Regions from separate parts of the Streptomyces sp. NPDC019443 genome, predicted to be linked through region 2. Evidence: riboswitches for the same ligand, from Rfam matches in the RefSeq annotation. Region 2 holds a riboswitch; each other region holds the start of a gene.

Region 1 (3,268 bases), on a different contig from region 2:
GGCGACGACCGTGCGGATGACATTCTCGGCCGTCCCGCCCGGCGGCTTCATGGGTCTGCTCGCAAAGCTGCTCGGCGGCCTCGGCGTCAAGGCCGTGAGCAGGGCGATCGCGAAGGACCTCGACGATGTCGCCGCCGCGGTGGAAAGCCGCAGCGGCTAGCTTTGTCGGAGTGCCCCAAAGTACTCGCTCACGGCCTTGATGCTCCCTCCTGCCCGGTTTCGACAGAGAGACCACAGCGGGGGAGAGGTTCGCCATGCCGTGGTCGACGGCTTCAGCGGTAGCGCCGGCGCTGCCCGTTGGCGTGCTGGCCAGCCAGAACGCCCTTCGGCTGGGCCGTGTGTGGGCCGGCCGAAGGTGCCCAGCAGTGACCAACAACGACCGTCGATGCCCACCCGGGGCGGCAACGGCCGCAGGTCATGAGATTCGGTCTGCGACACTGGTGGGACCATGCCCAAGCCCGGAGAACTCACTTTCGTCGCGCCCCGCGGAGCCAAGAAGCCCCCGCGGCACCTTGCCGACCTCACGCCCGCCGAGCGCAAGGACGCCGTCGCCGCGATCGGCGAGAAGCCGTTCCGCGCCAAGCAGCTCTCGCAGCACTACTTCGCGCGGTACGCCCACGACCCCACACAGTGGACCGACATCCCCGCCGCCGCGCGAGAGAAGCTCGCGTCCGAGTTGCTGCCCGATCTGATGTCGGTCGTCCGGCACATCTCGTGCGACGACGACACCACCCGCAAGACGCTGTGGCGGCTGCACGACGGCACGCTCGTCGAATCCGTCCTGATGCGCTACCCGGACCGGGTGACGATGTGCATCTCGTCGCAGGCCGGCTGCGGGATGAACTGCCCCTTCTGCGCCACCGGGCAGGCGGGGCTCGACCGCAATCTGTCGACCGCCGAGATCGTGCACCAGATCGTCGACGGCATGCGCGCCCTGCGTGACGGTGATGTGCCGGGAGGCCCGGCGCGGCTGTCCAACATCGTCTTCATGGGTATGGGCGAGCCGCTCGCCAACTACAAGCGGGTCGTCGGCTCCATCCGCCGCCTCACCGACCCCGAGCCGGACGGGCTCGGGCTCTCGCAGCGCGGCATCACTGTGTCGACCGTCGGCCTGGTTCCCGCGATGCTGCGCTTCGCCGACGAGGGCTTCAAGTGCCGTCTCGCCGTCTCGCTGCACGCGCCGGACGACGAGCTGCGCGACACCCTGGTCCCGGTCAACACCCGCTGGAAGGTACGGGAGGTGCTGGACGCCGCCTGGGAGTACGCGGAGAAGTCGGGCCGCCGCATCTCCATCGAGTACGCACTGATCAGGGACATCAACGACCAGGCGTGGCGGGGCGACCTGCTGGGCCGCCTTCTCAAGGGCAAGCGGGTCCATGTGAACCTGATCCCGCTCAACCCGACGCCGGGATCGAAGTGGACGGCCTCCCGCCCGGAGGACGAGAAGGCGTTCGTGGAGGCCATCGCGTCCCATGGTGTGCCCGTCACCGTCCGCGACACCCGTGGCCAGGAGATCGACGGAGCGTGCGGACAGCTCGCGGCCTCCGAGCGGTAATCTTGGCTCGAACATTTACATATTCCGACAGGGGAGCGCCACAGCGCTGAGAGTGCGACCACCGCTATGAAACAGCACAGCGGTCGCAGACCCTCTGAACCTTGCCCAGGTCATTCTGGGTAGGAAGTTCGGTCACCACTCAAGCTGTTGCGCCCTGCTCACTTTGTGAGCAGGGCCGCGTCTCTTCCTGGTCACTCCAGGAGGAATTTCAGTGAGCACCACCAAGAAGTTGACGGTTACCGCCGTCGCCGCCGCTCTCGGCATCTCGACCCTCGCGGCCTGTGGCGGGGAGTCCAAGGACTCCTCCTCCGGCGGCTCGAAGTCCAAGACCGTGACGCTCGTCAGCCATGACTCCTTCGCCGCCTCCCCGGCCGTGCTGAAGGAGTTCACCCAGGAGACCGGCTACACGGTCAAGGTGCTCAAGAGCGGTGACGCGGGCGCGGCCCTCAACAAGGAGATCCTCACCAAGGGATCCCCGCAGGGCGATGTCTTCTTCGGCGTCGACAACACCCTGCTCTCGCGGGCGCTCGACAACGACCTGTTCACGCCGTACGTCGCCAAGGGACTCGGCCAGGTGGCCGACGAGGCGCAACTCGACAAGGACAAGCACCGCGTCACGCCCGTCGACACCGGCGACATCTGCGTCAACTACGACAAGAAGTACTTCGCCGACAAGAAGCTCGCGCCCCCGCAGTCCTTCGACGATCTGATCAAGCCCGAGTACAAGAACCTCCTCGTCACCGAGAATGTCGCGACCTCGTCGCCCGGTCTCGGCTTCCTCCTCGGCAGCGTCGGTAAGTACGGCGACGAAGGCTGGCAGGACTACTGGAAGAAGCTGAAGGCCAACGGCGTCAAGGTCGTCGACGGCTGGGAGCAGGCGTACAACGAGGAGTTCTCCGGTTCGGCCGGTGGCAAGAAGGCCAAGGCGGACCGGCCGCTGGTCGTCTCATACGCGTCCAGCCCGCCCGCCGAGGTGCTCTTCGCCAAGCCGCAGCCGACCGAGGCGCCCACCGGCGTCGCGACCGGAACCTGCTTCCGCCAGACGGAGTTCGCGGGTCTTCTCGACGGTGCGAAGAACGAGGCGGGCGGCAAGGCCCTGCTGGACTTCCTGGTCTCCAAGAAGTTCCAGGAGGACATGCCGCTGAACATGTTCGTGAACCCGGTGGTCAAGGACGCGAAGCTGCCCGAGCTGTTCACCAAGTTCGGCGCGGTCGTCGACAAGCCGGAGACCGTCGCGCCCGACAAGATCGCCAAGAACCGTGAGCAGTGGGTCCAGTCGTGGTCCTCGCTCGTGCTGAAGTAAGCAGGTCCGTCCGCGGGAATGCGGCGCGGCTCGGGCTGATGGCCGGGCCCGTCGCGTTCTTCGCGGTCTTCTTCGCCTATCCCGTTGTCGCGATCGTGGGCCGCGGTCTGGAGATCGACGGGGTATGGCAGTTCGGGCGGATCGGCGAGGTGCTGGGCCGTTCCGACATTCAGCAGGTCCTGTGGTTCACCATCTGGCAGGCGCTCGCCTCCACTGCGCTCACCCTCCTGATCGCGCTGCCCGGCGCGTACGTCTTCGCCCGCCTCGACTTTCCCGGCAAGCGGCTGCTGCGGGCGGTGGTCACCGTTCCGTTCGTGCTGCCGACCGTCGTCGTAGGGACGGCGTTCCTGGCGCTGCTGGGGCGCGGCGGTCTGCTCGACGAGCTGTGGGGCGTCAGGTTCGACACGACC
Region 2 (3,268 bases):
CACCGGGTCGTCATTGGTGTACGGCAGGACCGTGAAGCCGTCGTCGACCAGCGTCTCGGCCGCATCCAGCAGCTCGATCGGATCGGGCAGCAGGGTGCGCTCGTCCGCGACGACCTCGAGCTTGATCCAGTCGGTGCCGAGGGCCTCGCGTGCGAGCCGGGCGGTCAGCACGGCTTCGCCCGCCGTGAAGCAGCCCGCCGTATTGGGCAGGACGCGGATGTTCAGCTTCTCCAGGACGGACAGCACGGAGCCCTGGACGGTCGGGTCGAGGCGGCGCATCGCGACGGTGGTGAGTTCGGTGCCGCTCGCGACGAGGGAGCGTTCGAGTACGTCGAGGCTGGGTGACCCGCCCGTACCCATGATCAGGCGGGAGTTGAACGTGGTGCCGCCGATGGTGAGACGGTCGTCGGCCATGCCGGTCAGCCTCCCTGTACTGCGGTGAGGACTTCGACGCGGTCGCCGTCGTCGAGGAGGGTGCCGGACCACTGGCTGCGTGGGACGACCGCTTCGTTGACCGCGGCCGCGACCCCGGAAGGGGCGGCGGTGAGGGCCGCCACCAGGGTGTCCAGGGTGGTGCCGGTGGCGAGCTCACGGGACTCGCCGTTGACGGAGACGTTCAGGACATTCATGCGGGCTGCTCCTGGGGCACGGGGGAGAAGCGGCGAGGAGTGAAGGGGAGGGCCTCGTCCGGCAGCTCGCCGGTGACCAGCACGGCGGCCATCACATCGCCGGTCACGGGCGTGAGGAGCACGCCGTTGCGGTGATGGCCGGTGGCCACGTGCAGGCCGGGCAGGGCGGTCGGGCCCAGCAGCGGGGCGTTGTCCGGGGAGCCGGGGCGCAGACCCGCGCGGGTCTCGGTGAGCGGCAGCTCCGTGATGCCGGGCACCAGCTCGTGCGCGTCGCGCAGCAGCTCGTACACCCCGCCGGCGGTGACCGTGGTGTCCCAGCCCAGTTCCTCGCTGGTCGCGCCGACGACCAGCTCGCCGTTCGCGCGCGGCACCAGATAGACGTGGCTGCCGCGTACCACGGCCCGTACGGTCCGGGAGAGGAAGGGTGCGTACGCAGGCGGCACGGTGAGCCGCAGAACCTGGCCCTTCACCGGCCGTACCGGAGGCAGCACATCCGCCGGCACACCGTCGAGACTGCCGCTCAGTGAGCCGCCCGCGAGGACGACCTGGTCCGCGGTGAGCTCGCCGGCGTCCCTCAGCACTGCTCCGGCCGCCCGGTCTCGAACCACCGAAAGACGCTCCGCCCAGCCGCGGTGGAAGACCACCCCTGCCCGCTCGCAGGCCGTCACCAGCGCCGCGGCCAGCCGCCGCGGATCGACCTGGTGATCGCCGTCGACTCGCAGGCCCCCGCGTACGCCCGGCGCGAGCATCGGCTCCAGACGGCGGCATTCACGCCCGGCCAGCCACTCCGACTCCAGGCCGGACCGGCGCTGCAGGGCGTGCAGTTCACGCAGGTGCGCGCGGTCGTCGGCGTCGAGCGCGACGGCCAGCGTGCCGCATGCGCGGTAGCCGACATGCTGCCCGCTCGCCTCCTCGAGCTCGGCGACGAACGCCGGATAGCGCCGGGCGGACTCCACGTTGAGGCCGAGCAGCGTCTGCTCGCCGTAGTGCAGCTCGGTGACGGCGGCGAGCATGCCCGCCGCGACCTGTGCCGCCCCGCCGCCCGGCTCCGGATCGACGACGGCGACGCGCAGTCCGCGCTGCGCCGCACGCCAGGCCGTGACCAGGCCGATGATTCCGCCCCCGACGACGAGGACATCTGATGTACGAGACATGGGCGTCCAGCCCCTCCCTTCGCCGGCATGACCCGGATCAGGTTCGTACGGTCGGAGGCCGTCCAGCCTCCCTCTCAGCCCGGTGCGCCGGGCTCCCGCGAGTGCCTTACGGTGGCCACCCTAACCCCAGCCCTCAACTCGCAGTAAGGGAGCAGCAGCTGTGGCACGGTCGCTCGACGGACTCGTACTCTCGCCGGTCGCCGACCAGGCTCCGGGCCAGGTGGGGACCCGCACCCGGTTCACGTACCACGAGCGGGACGGCCGGATCTGGGCCGAGTACGAGGGCGGCGACGTGGTCCGCGGCCACCTCGTGGGGACGCGGGAGGGCGACCGGCTGGACTTCCGGTACGTCCAGCTGAAGACGGACGGCCGGACGGCCTCCGGGCACTGCGTCTCGACGGTGGTCGAGCTCGAGGACGGGCGAGTGCGCCTGGAGGAGACGTGGGAGTGGGAGTCTCAGGAGGGCAGCGGGACGAGCGTTGTCGAGCAGCCGGTTACCTGACGGGCTGTCAGATGCGTAAGGTTGTCGGGTGAGCGAGCAGCAGACAGCACAGGGCGTGCGGCGCGTGGTCGTCGTCGGCGCGGGGATGGCCGGCGTGCAGACCGCCGTGGCCCTGCGCGAACAGGGGTTCCCGGGCCCGGTCACAGTGATCGGCGCCGAGCCCCACCAGCCGTACGACAGGCCCCCGCTCTCCAAGGCGATCCTGCTCGGCAAGGCGGAGGGGTCGGCCTTCGAGCTCGACTTCGAGGCGCTGGACATCGGACTGCGGCTGGGCTGCGAGGTGACCGGCGTACGCCCGCAGGCGCACGAGCTGGACACCGAGGCAGGGCCCGTCCCGTACGACGTCCTCGTCATCGCCAGCGGCGCGGAGCCGATCACGCTGCCCGGCGCCGAAGGCGTCCCGGGCGTCCATCTGCTGCGCACCCTCGACGACGCCGCCCGGCTGCGCCCCGTCCTCGTGCGGCAGCACGACATCGTGGTCGTCGGCGCGGGCTGGATCGGCGCGGAGTTCGCGACAGCCGCCCGCGAGACGGGCTGCTCGGTCACCGTCGTCGAGGCCGCCGACCGCCCCCTCGCGTACGCCCTGCCCGCCGAGGTCGCCGCCCCGATGGCCGACTGGTACGCGGAGTACGGCGTCGAACTTCTCACCCACGCGCGCGTGGCCGACGTCGAGCCCGGCACGGTGATCCTCGCGGACGGCCGGCAGCTCCCGGCCGGGGCGGTGGTCGTCGGCATCGGCGCACGCCCCGCCACCGGCTGGCTCGCCGACTCGGGCATCGCGCTGGGCCCGGACGGAGCAATCACCGCCGACGAGCATCTGCGCACCTCGCTGCCCGATGTGTACGCCGTCGGGGACTGCGCCTCCTTCCCGTCCGGCCGCTACGGCGAGCGGCTGCTCGTGCACCACTGGGACAACGCCCTGCACGGGCCGCGCACGGTCGCCGCCAATGTCGTCGCGGGCGCACTGGGGCAGCCGCTGGAGG
Region 3 (3,268 bases), on a different contig from region 2:
CTGCGAGACGGGCAGGGCCCGCGCCTCCGAGTTGGCCTGAGAACCACGGATGCACGGGCCGTCTGCGCGTGAGCCTCAGTCCGCCAGCGGCAGATACACCCGGTTCCCCGCCTCGGCGAACTCCTGCGACTTCTGGAGCATCCCCTCCGCGACCTCCTCAGCCGACGCGCCGTCAGCCGCAGTCCCGCCGAACCGCTCTGTGATGCTTTGGCTAATCTTCATGCTGCAGAACTTCGGGCCGCACATCGAGCAGAAGTGCGCGGTCTTCGCCGGCTCCGCCGGGAGCGTCTCGTCGTGGAACTCCCGTGCCGTGTCCGGGTCGAGGGCCAGATTGAACTGGTCCTCCCACCGGAACTCGAAGCGCGCGTCGGACAGCGCGTCGTCCCACTCCTGCGCACCCGGGTGCCCCTTGGCGAGATCTGCCGCATGCGCCGCGATCTTGTAGGTGATGACGCCGGTCTTCACGTCATCACGGTTGGGCAGGCCCAGGTGCTCCTTGGGCGTGACATAGCAGAGCATCGCCGTTCCCCACCAGGCAATCATTGCCGCCCCGATGCCGGAGGTGATGTGGTCATACGCCGGGGCCACGTCCGTGGTGAGCGGGCCGAGCGTATAGAAGGGGGCCTCTTCGCAGATCTCCTGCTGGAGGTCGATGTTCTCCTTGATCTTGTGCATCGGGACGTGACCGGGTCCTTCGATCATCGTCTGCACATTGAAACGCTTGGCGATGGAGTTGAGTTCCCCGAGCGTGCGCAACTCCGCGAACTGCGCCTCGTCGTTGGCATCCGCGATCGAGCCGGGCCGCAGACCGTCGCCGAGGGAGTACGTCACGTCGTACGAGGCGAGGATCTCGCAGAGCTCCTCGAAGTTCTCGTACAGGAACGACTCCTTGTGGTGCGCCAGGCACCAGGCCGCCATGATCGAGCCGCCGCGCGAGACGATGCCGGTCTTGCGGCGGGCCGTCAGCGGCACATACCGCAGCAGCACGCCCGCGTGGACCGTCATGTAGTCGACACCCTGCTCGGCCTGCTCGATGACCGTGTCCTTGTAGACCTCCCAGGTCAGGTCCTCGGCCTTGCCGTCGACCTTCTCGAGCGCCTGATAGAGCGGCACGGTGCCGATCGGCACCGGGGAGTTGCGCAGCACCCATTCGCGGGTCGTGTGGATGTTGCGGCCGGTGGAGAGGTCCATGACCGTGTCCGCGCCCCAGCGGGTCGCCCAGGTCATCTTCTCGACCTCCTCCTCGATGGAGGAGGTGACAGCGGAGTTGCCGATGTTGGCGTTGACCTTCACCAGGAACCGCTTGCCGATGATCATCGGCTCGATCTCGGGGTGGTTGACGTTGGCGGGCAGGACGGCCCGGCCCGCGGCGATCTCCTCGCGCACCACCTCGGGCGAGACGTTCTCGCGGATCGCGACGTACTCCATCTCCGGCGTGATCTCGCCACGGCGGGCGTACGCGAGCTGCGACACCGCCTGTCCGGCCCGGCCCCGGCGGGGCTGGCGCGGGCGGCCCGGGAAGACCGCGTCGAGGTTGCGCAGACCGCCCCTCGGCGAGGTGTGCTTGATCCCGTCGTCCTCGGGGCGGACCGGGCGGCCCGCGTACTCCTCGGTGTCGCCGCGGCCGACGATCCAGTTCTCCCGCAGCGGCGGCAGGCCGCGGCGGACGTCGGTCTCGACGGTGGGGTCGGTGTATGGGCCGGACGTGTCGTACAGCGTCACGTCCTTGCCGTTGGTCAGGTGCACCTGGCGGACCGGCACCCGGAGGTCGGGGCGCGAGCCCTCGACGTATCCCTTGTGCCAGCCGATGGACTTGCCGCCCTCGTCGTTCTCATTCGAGGCAGGCGTGCGTGCATCCGATACGGTCATGAGACCTACTCCCTACGCCGGCATTACCCGGTAACAGGTTCGGCGGTCGACGCAGCGGCTTCCGTAAACGGCGTACTGGCTTCGGCCAGTCGGCGAATGCGGAGGTCAGCGCCCTCTCAGCCCGGTGCTCCGAGCTCCCGCGTGTGCAAAGGTGACACCACGCTAGCGTCATTTCTGGCGCGCTGAACAGTGGGCCCCCCTCGTTCTTGCGATGATCGGTCGGTGACCTACTCGCCGACCCCCTCGCCGCAGACGCCCGAACCCCGCGGCCACTCGCACAGCCATGGGCCCGCCGCGCCTGTTTCGCAGCATCTCCGCAAGGTCATCGCCGCGGTGCTGATTCCTTTCGCCACCGCGGTCGTCGTGGGCCTTGTCGTGCTCTGGCCGGGCGGTGCGCCCGGGCATGAGCGCACAGGTGTCGGTTTCGACCGGCAGACCGAGCAGGGCAAGGTGGTGCGGGTCGAGAAGGTCAACTGCAAGGACGTGAACGCCGCGCAGGTACCGCCGACCGGCGACACCTCCACGCCCGAGGGGCGCGAGGCGGTCAATGCCCAGCGAGGCAGCTGTGAAAAGGCGACGATCGAGGTCACCAGCGGCAAGGACAAGGGCCGTACGTTCACCGAGATCGTCCAGCCGGACGCGTCGCGGCAGTTGGACAAGGGGCAGGGCGTGGTGGTGGCGTACGCCCCCGACGCGCCCCGTGACCTGCAGTACTCCGTGACCGATGTGGACCGTGAGCTGCCGATGGTGCTGCTGGCCGGGATCTTCGCGCTCGCAGTGGTGCTGGTGGGACGAATGAAGGGCGTGATGGCGCTGATCGCACTGGCCGTCTCGTTCGCCGTACTGACCCTGTTCATCCTGCCCGCAATCCTGCAGGGCTCGAATCCGCTGATCGTCGCGGTGATCGGGGCGAGCGCCATCATGCTGGTCTCGCTCTATCTGTGCCACGGCCTCACCGCCCGCACCTCGGTCGCGGCCCTCGGCACGCTGATCTCGCTGCTGCTGACCGGGCTGCTCGGCTCACTCTTCATCGGCTGGGCGAGCATGACCGGCAACACCGACGACAACACCGGTCTGATTCACGGTCTGTATCCGAACATCGACATGAGCGGTCTGCTGCTGGCCGGCATCATCATCGGCTCGCTCGGCGTGCTCGACGATGTGACGGTGACCCAGACCTCGGCGGTCTGGGAACTGCGTCAGGCGGACCCGGGCATGGGCCCACGGGCGCTCTACCGGGCCGGGATCAGGATCGGCCGGGACCACATCGCTTCCGTCGTCAACACTCTCGTACTGGCCTACGCGGGCGCCGCGTTGCCGCTGCTGCTGCTCTTCTCGATCGCGCAGAGCAGTGTGGGGACGGTGGCCAACAGCGAGCTGGTGGCGGTGGAAATCGTAC

What was found. A riboswitch is a leader RNA that binds a small molecule or an ion and turns the genes downstream of it on or off. The one in region 2 is predicted to bind thiamine pyrophosphate.
Region 1: it holds a riboswitch for thiamine pyrophosphate, as region 2 does, so the genes downstream of both, ACH492_RS10435 (thiamine ABC transporter substrate binding subunit) here and thiO (glycine oxidase ThiO) in region 2, are expected to answer to the same signal.
Region 3: it holds a riboswitch for thiamine pyrophosphate, as region 2 does, so the genes downstream of both, thiC (phosphomethylpyrimidine synthase ThiC) here and thiO (glycine oxidase ThiO) in region 2, are expected to answer to the same signal.

Annotation. Positions count from the first base shown of each region.
Region 1 covers NZ_JBIRYJ010000002.1:896,156-899,423, forward strand. The annotation lists gene ACH492_RS10425 (SRPBCC family protein) at 1-160, shown strand, start outside; gene rlmN (23S rRNA (adenine(2503)-C(2))-methyltransferase RlmN) at 449-1,555, shown strand; TPP riboswitch at 1,575-1,699, shown strand; gene ACH492_RS10435 (thiamine ABC transporter substrate binding subunit) at 1,767-2,858, shown strand; gene ACH492_RS10440 (ABC transporter permease) at 2,897-3,268, shown strand, end outside.
Region 2 covers NZ_JBIRYJ010000005.1:248,701-251,968, forward strand. The annotation lists gene ACH492_RS18460 (thiazole synthase) at 1-414, opposite strand, end outside; gene thiS (sulfur carrier protein ThiS) at 420-629, opposite strand; gene thiO (glycine oxidase ThiO) at 626-1,783, opposite strand; TPP riboswitch at 1,781-1,892, opposite strand; gene ACH492_RS18475 (hypothetical protein) at 1,944-2,285, shown strand; gene ACH492_RS18480 (NAD(P)/FAD-dependent oxidoreductase) at 2,371-3,268, shown strand, end outside.
Region 3 covers NZ_JBIRYJ010000009.1:316,187-319,454, reverse strand. The annotation lists gene thiC (phosphomethylpyrimidine synthase ThiC) at 76-1,869, opposite strand; TPP riboswitch at 1,862-2,020, opposite strand; gene ACH492_RS27220 (YibE/F family protein) at 2,092-3,268, shown strand, end outside.